Regions from separate parts of the Pseudolabrys taiwanensis genome, predicted to be linked through region 3. Evidence: predicted binding sites of a transcription regulator. Region 3 holds the regulator's gene; each other region holds the start of a gene.

Evidence for each region. Region 3 encodes PhoB, which activates phosphate uptake and scavenging genes when phosphate is short. Its sites were predicted from a motif close to TGTCATNNANCTGTCAT; they were not measured.
Region 1: the regulator PhoB is predicted to act here: its motif matches at 2,699-2,715, upstream of DW352_RS19975 (DUF2794 domain-containing protein).
Region 2: the regulator PhoB is predicted to act here: its motif matches at 2,548-2,564, upstream of DW352_RS09195 (STN domain-containing protein).

Annotation. Positions count from the first base shown of each region.
Region 1 covers NZ_CP031417.1:4,195,860-4,200,788, reverse strand. Annotated here, with positions in the region: gene DW352_RS19990 (ABC transporter permease) at 1-444, shown strand, start outside; gene DW352_RS19985 (Bax inhibitor-1/YccA family protein) at 680-1,435, shown strand; gene DW352_RS19980 (GNAT family N-acetyltransferase) at 1,650-2,177, shown strand; gene DW352_RS19975 (DUF2794 domain-containing protein) at 2,312-2,686, opposite strand; gene DW352_RS19970 (DUF1223 domain-containing protein) at 3,130-3,867, opposite strand; gene acnA (aconitate hydratase AcnA) at 3,984-4,929, opposite strand, start outside.
Region 2 covers NZ_CP031417.1:1,911,050-1,915,978, reverse strand. Annotated here, with positions in the region: gene DW352_RS09210 (thiamine pyrophosphate-binding protein) at 1-230, shown strand, start outside; gene DW352_RS09205 (Bug family tripartite tricarboxylate transporter substrate binding protein) at 432-1,373, shown strand; gene DW352_RS09200 (ABC transporter substrate-binding protein) at 1,587-2,510, shown strand; gene DW352_RS09195 (STN domain-containing protein) at 2,700-3,023, shown strand; gene DW352_RS09185 (DUF892 family protein) at 3,471-4,748, shown strand; gene DW352_RS09180 (LysR family transcriptional regulator) at 4,923-4,929, opposite strand, start outside.
Region 3 covers NZ_CP031417.1:4,655,478-4,660,406, reverse strand. Annotated here, with positions in the region: gene argF (ornithine carbamoyltransferase) at 51-977, opposite strand; gene DW352_RS22175 (aspartate aminotransferase family protein) at 977-2,182, opposite strand; gene DW352_RS22170 (GcrA family cell cycle regulator) at 2,612-3,100, shown strand; gene phoB (phosphate regulon transcriptional regulator PhoB) at 3,294-3,995, opposite strand; gene phoU (phosphate signaling complex protein PhoU) at 4,011-4,733, opposite strand; gene pstB (phosphate ABC transporter ATP-binding protein PstB) at 4,765-4,929, opposite strand, start outside.

The sequences.
Region 1 (4,929 bases), 460 kb from region 3:
GTCACCACGGTGCGGGTCAAGGACGCGCTCGAAGCCATCGGCGGCCTCATCGGCAACCTGGTCCTGGGCATTCGTGGCGCCAGCGCCATCACGTTGCTGGCCGCGGCGCTGGTTCTCGGCGGCGCGCTCGCGGCGGGACACCGTCACCGTGTTTACGACGCGGTTATACTCAAAACGCTGGGGGCGACCCGGGCCCGGCTGCTGGCCGCATTTACCATCGAATACCTGCTTCTGGGTGCGGCCACGGCGCTGTTCGGCATGCTGAGCGGCTCATTGGCGAGCTGGCTGATAGTCACCGAACTGATGCATCTGCGCTTCACATGGTTACCGCTGCCGGCGCTGGTTGCGGCGGTAAGCGCCGTGGTTGTGACAGTTGTGCTCGGTCTCCTCGGCACTTTCAGCGCACTGGGTCAAAAACCCGCGCCAGTTTTGAGGAATCTCTAGCGATTTTGCGACATTCAGCCGCGCAGGCCGCCACCCTTCGAAAGGCCATTCTGCGTTATATTTATTGTCGATAGGCTCATTAAGCTTTGGCAAGAATGGGGGTCACAAACGGGCCACATCTGGCGCAAATGCTGAGAGCCAACTAAATTTATGGAACACGAGCGCGAGGGCAGATGCCGGCGCGCCTGACGTGTAGCCGGCTCGGCGGAGCCGGATTGGAGAGAGGAAAACTTCGATGTCGGACTTCGACCGTAACGTAGCTGCCCGTGGCTTCGGCGCCACGCGCGCCGCGATCGATGTGGGCCTGCGCGCCTACATGCTTCGCGTCTACAACTATATGGCGGCCGGCGTCGCGCTCACCGGCGTCGTCGCCTGGTTCACCTACAACGCTGCCGTCGTCACCGACGCCACTGGCCGTATCACCGGCCTGACGTCGTTCGGACAGACCATCTTCAGCGGCCCGCTGACGATCGTCCTGTTCCTGGCGACGCTCGGCATCGTGTTCTTCATGAGCTTCCGCATCGACCGCTTGCAGCCGTCGACGGCGCTCATGCTGTTCATGGGTTACGCCGCGCTGCTCGGCCTGATGCTGTCCTCGGTGTTCCTCGCCTATACGGGCGCTTCGATCACCCGGACGTTCTTCATCTCGGCCGCCTCGTTCGGCGCGCTGAGCCTGTATGGCTACACGACGCAGCGTGACCTGTCGCCGATCGGCTCGTTCCTGATCATGGGCCTGTTCGGTCTGATCCTGGCCATGGTGGTCAACATCTTCCTGAAGAGCACTGGGCTCGACTTCGCGATTTCGGCCATCGGCGTTCTGATCTTCGCCGGCCTGACCGCGTGGGACACCCAGAAGATCAAGGAGATGTACAGCGTGAACGACGACGGCACGGTCGCCGGCCGCAAGGCCGTGATGGGCGCGCTGACACTCTATCTCGACTTCATCAACCTGTTCCTGTTCCTGCTGCGCTTCATGGGCGACCGGCGCTAACGCGCCGTTGGGCAACCGCCGCCAAGCCAGCAACGCAGAACGAATGTTTCAACGCCCGGGCCAAAAGCCCGGGCGTTTTGTTTAGCGACGCTCGTCATTGCCGGGCTTGACCCGGCAATCCATGATGACGTTCAACACCGAGAGGCCGTAAGGCTCCTTTTTACGGCGCTTCATCATGGATGCGCGGGTCAAAGCCCGCGCATGACGCCCCCAAATGTCCGACCTCACCATCCGCCCCGCAACCCTCGCCGATATCCCCGCCATCACCGCCATCTACGCCCACGCGGTCCGGCACGGCACGGCCACGTTCGAGCTGGAACCGCCGACCGAGGCGGAAATGACCAAGCGCATGCAGGCGCTGCTCGATGGCCAATTCCCGTATTTCGTCGCGGAGGTAGACGGTCGGATCGGCGGCTATGCCTATGCCGCGCTCTTTCGGCCGCGGCCGGCCTATCGCTTCACGGTCGAAGATTCGATCTACATCGCGCCGGACATGCACCGGCGCGGCATCGGCAAGGCGCTGCTGCTGAAGCTGATCGAGGTTTGCACCGCCATGGGCTTCCGGCAGATGATCGCCGTCATCGGCGATAGCGATCAGGCGGCATCGATCGGCGTGCACAAATCGTGCGGTTTCGAGCCGGCCGGTAATCTGCGCAACGTCGGCTGGAAGTTCGGCAAGTGGCTCGACACGCCGCTGATGCAGTTACCGCTGGGGCCGGGCGCGCGGACCGGGCCGGAATAGGCAAGGCCTCGTTCGGCCTCATGCCGCGGAGGCCGCGCAGCGACCGTCTCGAAGCGTCGGGCCGGCCATCCTTCGAGACGCGCACTTCGTGCGCTCCTCAGGATCAGTTGGAGAGAGGCGAACGGCGGTAAGAGCTACCCCGCCACCAGCGACAGCGACGACTTGTCGATCACGCGCAGCACGCGATCGAGTTCATGGCCACGGCGCAGAATATGACCGCTGGCGGAAATGACGCTGTAAGCGCCCTGACGTTGCGCCAGCTTGGGGTCTTTCTCGATGCGGTATAGCGGCACTTCGGATGAACGGCGGAAAACCGAAAACACCGCTTTGTCCTTGAGGAAGTCGATCGCGTAATCGCGCCATTCGCCGGCGGCGACCATACGGCCGTAGAGATCCAGGATGCGGTTGAGTTCGCGGCGATTGAAGGTGACCTGGTTCAGGGGGGAACGCACCGCTGGTCCGCCCCCCGAAAACTGGCTGGGTTCAGTATCGCCGGTCCCGATCGCCATGCGGCGCCTCCTCGTAATCGAAGTGTCATGATCGCCCCGCCAACGGCCGACGGCAAGAGCCTCGTTTACCGTTCATATCGGCGCTGCGGAGAGCGAATTGCCGCGCGTAAACGATCACGAAGTCGTTAAAGCGCCCCACAATAACGCCTCATTCCGGTCAACCGCCGGACACGCTGCATTGGGATAACAGCATCGTTGCCTCATGGCCCGGTCCGGTACGAGCGCCGGATTCCTCAGCCCCCCAGCCCCCCGGGGTTCGGCCGACCGGGCCAGTTGAGTTCAGCGTACGGTTCAATCCCCAAGACTCGGGCCGGCATGACCGGCCCTAATTTTTTTCAGCTCCCCCCGCGAACACACAAACTCAAAAAGCCGTGCATCCTTCGAGGCGCGCTTGATAGCGCACGCCTCAGGATGACGGCTTCGATGCTGCTTGCGGAGAAGAACTACTTCAGGTTCGCCGTGGCGACGCCGAGCATCGCACCCGGCTTGGCGGCCGCGCCGCTCTGGACCAGCACGGCGGCGTGATCGACATTCGCATCGCCTTTGGTCACGTCGGCGACCGGCACCGTGAAGCTTTCGGCGCCACCCTTCCAGTCACCGAGCTTCACCCAGCGACGCACGACATTGTAGTAGGTGAAGGTGCGGCCGCTGTTCTCGCCACGGCCGATCGTCACCTCGGCCTTGCTCGCATAGGGGCACAGCCACACTTCCCCGCTGCGTTGACCGTTCGCAGAAGGCACATGAACCGTGACCTTGCCGTCGGCCACCGTCATCGTCACCGGGACCGTCAGCGGCGCGTCCATCGTGCGCGTTTCGTTGATCGCTTTTTCGATCGCGGGCTTATCGCTGCCCAGCACGTGGATCATGCCGTTAACGACGACCTGCGGCGTATAGACCTCGCGGTCACCGCGGGCTTCGGCATAGGCGCGCTGCCGCTTCGAGTGGCCATGCAGCGCGAGCGTGTCCTTCCAGCCGAGATAGTCCCAGTAATCGACGGGCAATGTCAGCGCGACCACGGACGGGTCATGCGCGAACTCGCCCAGCAGCTTGTCCGCAGGCGGACAGGACGAGCAGCCCTGACTGGTGAAGAGTTCGATGACAGCGCGCGGCTCGCCGGCATAAGCCGGAATGTTAACGGCGCACAGTAATGCGACCGCAAAGGCCGTGTGGCGATTATTCATGCCGATCCCACGATCCCCCGTGCCCACAAGGCACCATATAAGGTACCTCGCCGTACACACGCCACTCACTTCGCAGTGAGTGGCGTCCAGAATGTGGGAGGCCCAACAATTGGCGGTTAGCCGGCCAATTGACGGAGCACGTACTGCAGAATGCCGCCGTTCTTGAAGTAATCAAGCTCGTCCAGCGTATCGATCCGGCAGATCAGCGGAACACGCTTGAGCGTGCCGTCGCCCATCACGATCTCGGCGATCAGCCGCTGGCGCGGCTTGAGCTCACCATGCAGACCGCGGATGGTGACCTGCTCGTCGCCCTTCAAGCCGAGCGACTTCCAGGACGTGCCTTCTTCGAATACCAGCGGCATCACGCCCATGCCGACGAGGTTCGAGCGATGGATGCGCTCGAAGGACTCGGCGACCACGGCGCGCAGGCCGAGCAGCACCGAACCCTTGGCCGCCCAGTCGCGCGAGGAACCCGAGCCGTATTCCTTGCCGGCGAACAGCACCAGCGGAACCTTCTCGGCCTTGTAGCGCATCGCCGCGTCATAGATCGGCATGCGTTCCTTGGACGGGTAGTGGATCGTGACGCCGCCCTCGACGCCCGGCACCATCTGGTTCTTCAGACGGATGTTGGCCAAGGTGCCGCGCATCATGACTTCATGGTTGCCGCGGCGCGTGCCGTACTGGTTGAAGTCGACCGGCTTCACCTTGTGCTCGACCAGATACTTGCCGGCGGGCGAGTCGATCTTGATCGAACCGGCCGGCGAGATGTGGTCGGTGGTGATCGAGTCGAGCAGCAGCGCCAGGACGCGGGCCTCGACGATATCCTCGAGCGGGGCCGGCTGTTTCTTCATGCCGACGAAGTAAGGCGGGTTCTGCACGTAGGTCGACTTCTTGTCCCACGCGTAGGTCATGCCGCCCTTGACCGAGATCTTTCGCCAGTTGGTGTCGCCCTTGAAGACGTTGGCGTACTTGCTGGCGAAGATCTTCTTGGTGACGTTCTTGGCGATGAAGGCGTCGATTTCCTTGTTGGACGGCCAGATGTCCTTGAGGAAGACGTTCTTG
Region 2 (4,929 bases), 2.7 Mb from region 3:
GGCCGCCGGAGAATAAGTGGATCGGCATGCGGATCTCGGAGCCCAATGTCGATATCGCCGCGCTGGCGCGCTCGCAGGGCGTCGAGGCCGAGGGGCCGGTGACCGACCGCCAATCGTTGCTGGCGGCGTTGGAGCGGGGCTTGGCCGTGGTCGCGTCCGGCAAGCCCTATTTGATCGATGTGCTGGTCAAGCCGAGCTACGCCAACAAGCTGGTGACGCGCGGCGATTGAGTCTGCCGGCGGACGAAACAACTGTCGGTGCTTTCGGGAGGAAAACAAAAAGGGCCATCGAGCCTGGTTTGCCGGCGTGTCGTGTAAAGGCGACCTGGCATCCGGTGGACTCGTCTGCAATCCTACTCGATCGTCACGTTAGAGGTTTTCACAATGACAATGTCGCGTCGTGCCTTTGTTAAAACGTCAGCCGCTGCTTCTTTGTCGGTTATCGCCGCCTCAGCAAAGGCTGCGGCCTATCCGACGCGACCCATTACGCTGATCGTGCCCTACGGCGCGGGTGGGCCGACCGACACGATCGGACGCATTATCGCGGAAGGCCTTCGTGAAGCTCTCAACGGCACGATCGTCGTCGAGAACGTGGCCGGCGCATCCGGTACGATCGGCGTAACGAAGTTTTATCGTTCGCCGAACGATGGCTACACGCTTTGCCTCGGCAATTGGCCGACATTCGTGCTCAATGGTGCGATCTTCAAGGCGCCGTACGATGTGACGAAGGATTTCGAGCCGATCGGCCGCGTCGTCACGGATCCGCAGATCATTATTTCGCGACCGGATCTCCCGGCCAACAATCTGAAGGAACTGATCGCCTGGTTTAAAAGCAACGGGGACAAGGCGACGCAGGCGACTGGTGGCACCGGCAGCACGTCGCATGTGGCCGGCATCCTGTTCCAGCACAAGACGGATACTCAGTTCGCCTTCGTGCCGTACCGGCAAGGCGTTGGCGCCGCGATGGTCGATCTGATCGCCGGTCGGGTCGATACCATGTTCAGCGTCGCCGCCAACGCCATTCCGCATCTCAAGAGCGGCGCCGTCAAAGCCTACGCGGTGACGGCGAAAGAACGTCTCGGCATTATGCCGGACATCCCGACCGTCGACGAGGCCGGCCTGCCCGGATTCTACACGGCGAACTGGCATGCGTTGTTTGCGCCGAAGGGCACGCCAAAGCCGATTCTCGAGGCGCTGAATGCCGCACTCGTGACCGCTCTTGCCAATCCAGACATCCGCAAGCGGATGGAAGATGTAGGACAGACCTTGCCGCCGAAAGAGCAGCAGACCCCCCAAGCGCTGACGCAGCTCTTGAAGGACGACATCGCGACATGGTGGCCGGTCGTCAAAGAGGCGGGAATCAAGAACGAATGACGTCGGTCCGATTGCCAATCGTGACGCTCCGAACGCCTGCAACGTCGGCGAATGGTGGAAGCACGATCGGGCCTGCAATCGCGCTATGCGAAGGCGCATGGTCGCAATGCGGCGACGGGCGGGCCTGCGCGGTCTAAGCTGAGGCGTTGGGCACCATGGCGCTGACATCCGGTCGACATTGAAGTCGATGCCCTAAGAAGTGGAAATGAACCAATGTATCGCATGATGGTGGCGGACTACGATTCGCCTTCGTATTTCGTGGCGACCGCCGCGGTGAAGCTCGGTTTCTTCAAACAGGAAGGCGTCGATGTCGAGTTTGTCGCCGAGTATGGCGCCAAGCACGGGCCTGAACGGCTGCGTGACGGCAGCATCCATTTCTTCGGCGGGCCGGCTTTCGCCGGAACCCGGGCGTTCCCGGCCTGGAAGGGCATCAAGCTCGTCGCCGCGCTGGCGCAGCATTCGTACTGGTTCATGGGCCTGCGTAAGGACATCGATATCCCGCGGGGCGACATCAAGGCGCTCAAAGGGCTGCGTATCTCGTCGTCTTTCGCGTTCCCGCGCACCGCGCTGCGGCACATGCTGATCGAAGCCGGTATCGATGTGGACCAGGACGAGGTCCGCATCGTCGAGAGCCTGCCGTCGAAATCGGAATCGCATAGCCGCGACGGCATCAAGGCGTTGCAGGAGAACCTCGCCGACGGATTCTGGGGCAATGGCATGCGTCTCGCGCTCGCGGAGAAGGCGGGTATTGCCAAGCTGCATCTCGATCTGCGCCGGGGCGACGGTCCGCAGGGCGCCCGGCTTTATAACTTCGCGGCGCTGACCATGACCGACGCGATGATTGAAGCCGAACCGGAGGTCGCCGCCGCGGCGGTGCGTGCCATCGTCAAAACGCAGAAGGCGCTCAAGGCCGATCCGTCGCTGGCCAAGAAAGTCGGCGACGAGCTGTTTCCTGGCGAAGAAGCCGAGATGATGCCTGTCCTCGTCGCGCGCGATGCACCTTTTTACGAAGCCGCCATTACGCCCGAGGCCATTGACGGGCTGAATGCGTTCGCTCTTGCCAACGGCCTTTTGGATCGGCCGCTCGCCTACGATGCGATTGTTGCGACCGGTCTGAAGGCCAATTGGCAGGCTTAGATCCGGAGCGATCCCATACCTTTGGTGTGAATTAGGACGTCATCAAAGTGTAATGGAGCCGACCTACCTACCGATCGCAGCTGGTTGCGTTTGGTGTAAAGGGGGCGGCGTTTGATGCCGGATGCGCTCGCGATCGCGCGCGTCCGCAGGGCACGTTCCTGCCGACCGCTTCGTCACGGCTTGGCCTTGATGCTCGCGCTGTCCCCGATGAATGGGGTCAGGGCTTTCGAACGATACATCAATTTCGATCTGGCGCCGCAACCGCTCGGGACCGCCTTGGTGGCATTCGCCAACCAAACGGGCATGACGGCGTTGGTCGATGGCGAGTTGGCCAGCGGCCTGCAATCGTCGTCCGTCATCGGGCGATTTTCGCCTCAGGATGCGTTGCAAGTCCTGCTCGCGGGCACCGGCCTGGTGATCCGTTACGCCGGCGCCAACGCGTTCACGGTCGGCCTTCCGCCGCCCCAGGCGTCCGTCGGCACACAGCGTTCGCCATGGTCGCCGGTGCAGTAATGCGCCGGCGCTTTTATATAACCAGCGTCACTTTATCCGGCTTCTTATACCGGCTTCGTTTGCGGCTGCCTCCGCAGCCGTCCGCTGCGCGCGGAGACGCGGAATGCGGTCGATTGCGCGTTGCGCTTCCGCCTTGTAATCGACGACCGCCTGAGAGGCATCGTCGCGCTGATGTTGGCGGAACTTGAAACGCGCTTCCGCGCGCTCCCTGGCGTCTCGTTCTGATTTGAGCATGCAGAGCGAACGCATGTCTGCGGCGGTTGTTCCCCTAGGACGGCGGAACCATAGAGTTGCGGTCCTACTCATCCGCCCGCAAACATGATGCGTCCGCGCATAAGGCTGCCAAGCGAAAACCTTGCGTCTGCGATCGGCCGAAAGGAACCGACCGTTGTGGAGTCCGTTTCAACTTAGACTTGCTTACACCGGACGCCTTCATAGGGAATGCAGATGTATCACCACGTAAAAAAGCTAATGTACACGGTTCGCGTCGATGAGCCCGATCCAGCTTTCGGAAACATGCTTCTGGAACAGTTCGGTGGGGCTAACGGAGAGTTGGCGGCAGCGATGCAGTACTCGATCCAGGGGCTCAATTGTGAGGACCCGGATCGCAAGGATTTGTTGATGGACATCGGCACCGAGGAGCTGAGCCATTTGGAGATCGTCGGAACGCTAGCCCGGATGCATCTCGCGCCGATGAAGTTTGCCAGAGACGCGGCCGAAGCCGACCCTCTGATCGCGATCGCCGGCGGGGGCGGGGTGAACCTGTTCAATTCGATGGGCAATCCGTGGACGGCGGACTATCTGAAGATTACCGGTGAGCTGGACGTCGACTTGCGCAGCAATATCGCCGCCGAGGCGCGGGCCAAGATCGTCTATGAACGGCTGATCAACTTCTGCGACGACTCAGGAACGAAGGACGCGCTCCAGTTCCTGATGACGCGCGAGATCACTCATATGCGAATGTTTTCGCTCGCGCTCGAAAGCATGGGCAAACCGCCGTTTATGATCGGCAAGATCGCGCCAACCGAGGGGCTGGTCGATCAGATATTCAACGACTCCACCGGGCAGGGGGATCACGGCGAGATAGACGCGCGTGGTCCCTGGAACGAGGGTGAGCCGTGGCAATTCGTTGAATCGCCGGCGATCCAGGCAATGAAAAGCCTCGAGAACGGCGGCGAAGCTGTGCCGGTCCATGCCGAGAGCGCCGAGCTCACCGAGACGGGCCCGATCCAGGATCTTCTGGTTCATCAGCTCCGCGACATCCTCCACGGGGAGAAGCAGCTTCTGAAAGCCCTGCCGAAAATGGCCAATGCCGCACGGTCCGGACAATTGCAGCGGCTTTTCCAGCAACATCTCCAGGAGACCGAAGAACAGGTCAGCCGGCTCGAGGAGTGCCTCTCTCTTCTGGGCGTCACCGCGAGGACGAAGCCGTGCAAAGGCATGATGGGCATCATCGAGGAGGGCGAAGAAATCATCGCGGAGTCGAAGAAGAAGAAGGATCCCGCGGCGGCCGACTTGGCTCTCATTGGCGCGGCGCAACGCGTGGAGCATTACGAAATCTCCGGCTACATCACGGCGCGCAATCTGGCACAGCAACTGAAGCACTCTGCGATCGTTCAATACCTCACGCTTTCCCTGGGTGAGGAGGAGAACGCCGACCAACTGCTCAATCAGGTGGCTCGGCCGCTGATGTCGGCGGCGCGAATGCCATCGGCGGTCGAATAGGTGCTGGGGGAGCGCCGGCAGCCTCCGGCGCTCCGTCGCGGCCAAGCGGGACGGTCGTGATAGAGCGGTCGAGCAGCATAGGACCGAAGTTGACGACCGCCGCGAACAACTTGAAGTCTCAGCGCAAGCGCTGAGAGCCAACAGGACGTAAGTTCTTCGATCGCGCTCGGCGCTTTACGCC
Region 3 (4,929 bases):
GCCGCGCCGCCGGACGGCAGCGCGGGTGGATCCGCTGTAACGCCGCTCTCTCAGGCGTCGGCGTGCAGGCACCAGGCGAGGAGGCCCTTCTGCGCGTGCAGACGGTTCTCGGCCTCGTCGAACACCACGGACTGCGGCCCGTCGATCACCTCGTCGGTGACTTCCTCGCCGCGATGCGCCGGCAGGCAGTGCATGAATAACGCGTCCGGCTTCGCCTTGGCCATCAGGCTGGCATTGACCTGATAGCGCTTGAGGATGTTGTGGCGGTGCTTGGCCTCGCGATCGCCCATCGATACCCAGGTGTCGGTGAAGACGCAGTCGGCATCCTTCACCGCCGCTTCCGGATCATCGCCGATCTCGATCGCCGCCTTGGAGGACTTCACCCAGTCCATCAGCCACTTCTTCGGCTTGAGTTCCGGCGGGGTCGCGACGCGCAGACGGAAGTCGAAGCGTTCCGCAGCGTGCATCAGCGAGGCGCAGACATTGTTGGCGTCGCCCGACCAAGCCAGGGTGCGCCCCTGGATGGGGCCGCGATGCTCGACATAGGTCATGATGTCGGCCAGCACCTGGCAGGGATGCGACCGGCGCGTCAGCCCGTTGATCACCGGCACCGTCGCATAGCGCGCGATCTCCGCGACCGCCTCGTGATCGAGCGTGCGGATCATGATGGCGTCGACGAAGCGCGACAGGACGCGCGCGGTGTCGGCGAGCGTCTCGCCGCGTCCGAGCTGCATCTCCTGAGCGGTCAGCATGATCGCCTCGCCGCCGAGCTGGCGCATGGCGACGTCGAAGGACACGCGCGTGCGCGTCGACGGCTTGTCGAAGATCATCGCCAGCGTCTTGCCCTCGAGCGGCGCGCGACGCACGCCTTTGGCACGCTCGGCCTTCATCGCACGGCTCTTGTCGATGAGCCCATGCAGGACCGGCTTCGGAATATCAATCAGATCAAGGAAATGCCGCACGTCGTTGCCAGACATCAGGCGGCTCCCTTGGCGGGAGCGTGGGCCTGCGCCAGCCGCTGGCAGGCGCGATCGATGGCGTCGACTGCGAACGCAATCTCTTCGTCGCCGATGATCAGCGGCGGCAGGAGGCGCAGGACGTTGTCGCCGGCGGCCGGCGCCACCATCTTCTCGGCCCGCAGCGCATCCACCATTTCGGCGACCGGCGGCACCAAACGCAGGCCGATCAGCAGGCCTTCGTTGCGCACCTCGGCGATCACGGAGGCGTGGCGATCCTTCAGCTCGGCGAGCCGCTGCTTCAGCTTGAGCGTCTTTTGCTTGACGCCCTCGAGGAAGCCATCGGCCATCACCTCGTCGAGCACCGCGTTGGCGACTGCAACGGCGAGCGGGTTGCCGCCGAAGGTCGAGCCGTGTGTGCCCGGGGTCATGCCCTTGGCCGCTTCCGCCGTGCCGAGGAAAGCACCAATGGGGAAACCGCCGCCGAGAGCCTTGGCCAGCGTCATGATGTCGGGCTCCACGCCCGAGAGCTGATACGAGAACAGCGCGCCGGTGCGGCCGATGCCGGTCTGGATCTCGTCGAAGATCAACAGGAGACCGTGCTGGTCGCACAGCTCGCGCAGCGCCCGCAGGAAGGAATGCGGCACGACGCGCACGCCGCCCTCGCCCATCACCGGCTCGATGAGGATGCCGGCGGTTGCCGGACCGATGGCCTTCTTGACCGCCTCGATGTCGTTGTAAGGCACCTGGTCGAAGCCTTCGACCGGCGGGCCGAAGCCTTCAAGATACTTCTTGTTGCCGGTCGCGGCGAGCGCCGCCAGCGTGCGGCCGTGGAACGCGCCTTCGAACGTAATGATGCGGAACCGCTCGGGCCGACCCGATACGGCGTGATACTTGCGCGCCATCTTGATGGCGCCTTCCATGGCCTCGGTGCCGGAGTTGCAGAAGAACGCAAAGTCAGCAAAGGAGGCCGCGCACAAGCGATCGGCCAGCCGTTCCGCGCCGGGAACACGGTACAGATTGGACACGTGCCAGACCTTGTGCGCCTGCTCGGTCAGCGCCGCGATCAGCTTGGGATGGGCGTGACCGAGTGCATTGACGGCAACGCCCGAGGTGAAGTCGAGATAACGCTCGCCCGTAGCCGTATAAAGCCAAGCGCCCTCACCCCGCTCAAAAGCGAGATCGACGCGCGCGTAGGTCGGCAAAAGGTGCGAGGTCACGGCCAACTTCTTTCATCATCAGGCCGATCCTGCTCGGTATCGGCTGGATGTCTCCCCGCGCCGGTCGCCCGGGTTCGGGTGCATGCGCGGGCCAAAACGAAACGTGCCGCCTCGCCGGGCGGCACTGTTACGACGTATTTTATTGCCGGGCGGCTCCAAGTCAACCTTTTGGCGCCGAGCGATTCGCGGACTCAATTACGCCGCAAGCCCGGATTCTATTGGAAAACTGTTGGTAGCTGCGGTTTGGGCCCGCGCGGTGCTTGCACGCGAGTCACCCCATATTGTAGCGTTTTGGTCAAGTCAGTACGACATTTCGTACGGCGAGATAGATTTCTAGTTCATCCCTGGAGCGTACGCGTCCGGGTGCCCGCTTGGGGAGGCACCGGTCGTCGGGGATGGATTCTAACCAAGGCTAGGGCGCCTGGGAGAATACCGATGGGCTGGACGGACGAGAGGGTCGAACTTCTCAAGAAGCTGTGGTCGGACGGGCTTTCCGCCAGTCAGATCGCGGCCGAGCTTGGCGGCATCACCCGCAACGCGGTGATTGGCAAGGTGCATCGCCTGGGCCTCTCCGGCCGCGCCAAGAGCCCGTCCTCGGCCGCGCCGCGGCCGCGTAAAGCGCGCTCTTCCGGTCACATGCTGCGCGTTTCGCGGCCGGCAGTCCGCGGCAATACCGCGCTCGCTTACGAGTACGAGCCGGAGCCCGAGCCGGAACTGATCGAAATTCCGACGGAGCAGCGCAAGACGTTGCTGCAGCTCAACGAGCATACCTGCCGCTGGCCGGTGGGTGATCCGGGCGCGTCGGACTTCTTCTTCTGCGGCGGCGACACCTCGAACGAACAACCTTACTGCTCGTTCCACTGCCGCGTGGCCTATCAGCCGGCCAATGATCGCCGACGTGAGAAGCGGGCATTCAGAGGCTGAGCGCAATCAACCGATCACGAAAAAGGCCGGGCGCACTGCCCGGCCTTTTTGTTTTTGCTTTCTTATCCTTCCCTGAAAGGGGAGGGTCCGGCGCGCAGCGCCGGGGGTGAGTAACGTCGCAATTGAAAGCGACCCCCACCCGGCTCGCTTCGCTCGCCACCCTCCCCGCGAGCGGGGGAGGGATAAGCGCGCACTAGTTCATCCGCCCGAAGCGGTCGTCGAGCGCGTAGCCGGCGCCGCGCACGGTCCGTATCGGATCGGCGGCTTGGCCACGATTGATCGCCTTGCGCAGACGGCCGACATGGACGTCGACGGTCCGCTCATCGATGTAGATGTCCGAACCCCAGACGCCGTCGAGCAACTGCTCGCGCGAGAACACGCGACCCGGACGCTCCATTAGGAACTCGAGCAGGCGATACTCGGTCGGGCCGAGATCGATCGCACGGCCCGAACGCGAGACGCGTTTCTTTTCACGGTCGAGCTCGAGATCGCCGATGGTCAACACGTTGGCGACCCGCTCTGGATTGGCCCGGCGCAGCAGCGCGCGCACACGCGCAAGCAGTTCCGGCACCGAGAACGGTTTGACGATATAATCGTCGGCGCCGGTCGCCAGACCGCGCACCTTCTCGCTCTCCTCGCCTCGCGCGGTGAGCATGATGATGGGCAATTGCCGTGTTTCGGGGCGGGCCCGCAGACGACGGCAAAGCTCGATGCCGGAGAGGCCCGGCAGCATCCAATCGAGCACGACCAGGTCGGGGGTCGCTTCTTTCAGGCGGGTATCGGCCTCATCGCCGCGGGCGGCGGTTTCGACCTCGTATCCCTCCGCTTCGAGATTATAGCGGAGGAGCATCGTCAGCGGCTCCTCGTCTTCGACGATCAGGATGCGGGCGCTCATCTTATGGTCTCGCGGTTACTCCCCCGCCGCACGCAACGCCGGGATGGTCGTGGTGTCGCCCTTCGGCCGCTTGTCGGCAATCGGGCGCCCTTCGATGATGTAATGCACGGTCTCGGCGATGTTGGTGGCGTGATCGCCCATGCGTTCGATATTCTTCGCGCAGAACATCAGGTGGATGCAGAAGGTGATGTTGCGCGGGTCTTCCATCATATAGGTGAGCAGCTCACGGAACACCGAGGTGCACACCGCGTCGATCTCTTCATCGCCGCGCCACACCGACAGCGCCTTGCTGATGTCGCGGCGCACATAAGCATCGAGCACCGTCTTGAGCTGCTCGAGCAGTAGATCGGTCATGTGCTCGACGCCGCGGATCAGCTTCGGCGGGGGAAATTCCGCATTCAGCGCAATGACGCGTTTGGCAATGTTCTTGGCGAGATCGCCGATACGCTCCAGATCGTTGGCAAGGCGCAACGCGCCAACGATCTCGCGCAGGTCGACCGCCATCGGCTGACGACGTGCGATGGTGAGAACCGCCTTTTCCTCGATCTCGTGCTGCAGTTTATCGATGCTGGTGTCGGCCTCGGTGATGCGCTGCGCCAGCGCGGTGTCGCGCCGGGCCAGAGCGGCAACGGCTTCGGCCACCTGCTTTTCGGCAAGTCCGCCCATCTCGGCAACCATGCGGGACAAGTCCTGCAAGTCGGAATCGAAGGCTTTCGCGGTATGTTGCTGGTCGGTCATTTGTCGTTGTCCTTCGCGCTCTTGTCGCGCGCTAGCCGAAGCGGCCGGTGATATAATCCTGAGTGCGACGATCGGTCGGGGTCGTGAAGATCTTGGTGGTCTCGTCGAATTCGACCATTTCGCCGAGATACATGAAGGCCGTGAAGTCGGAGACGCGCGCCGCCTGCTGCATATTGTGGGTGACGATCGCGATCGT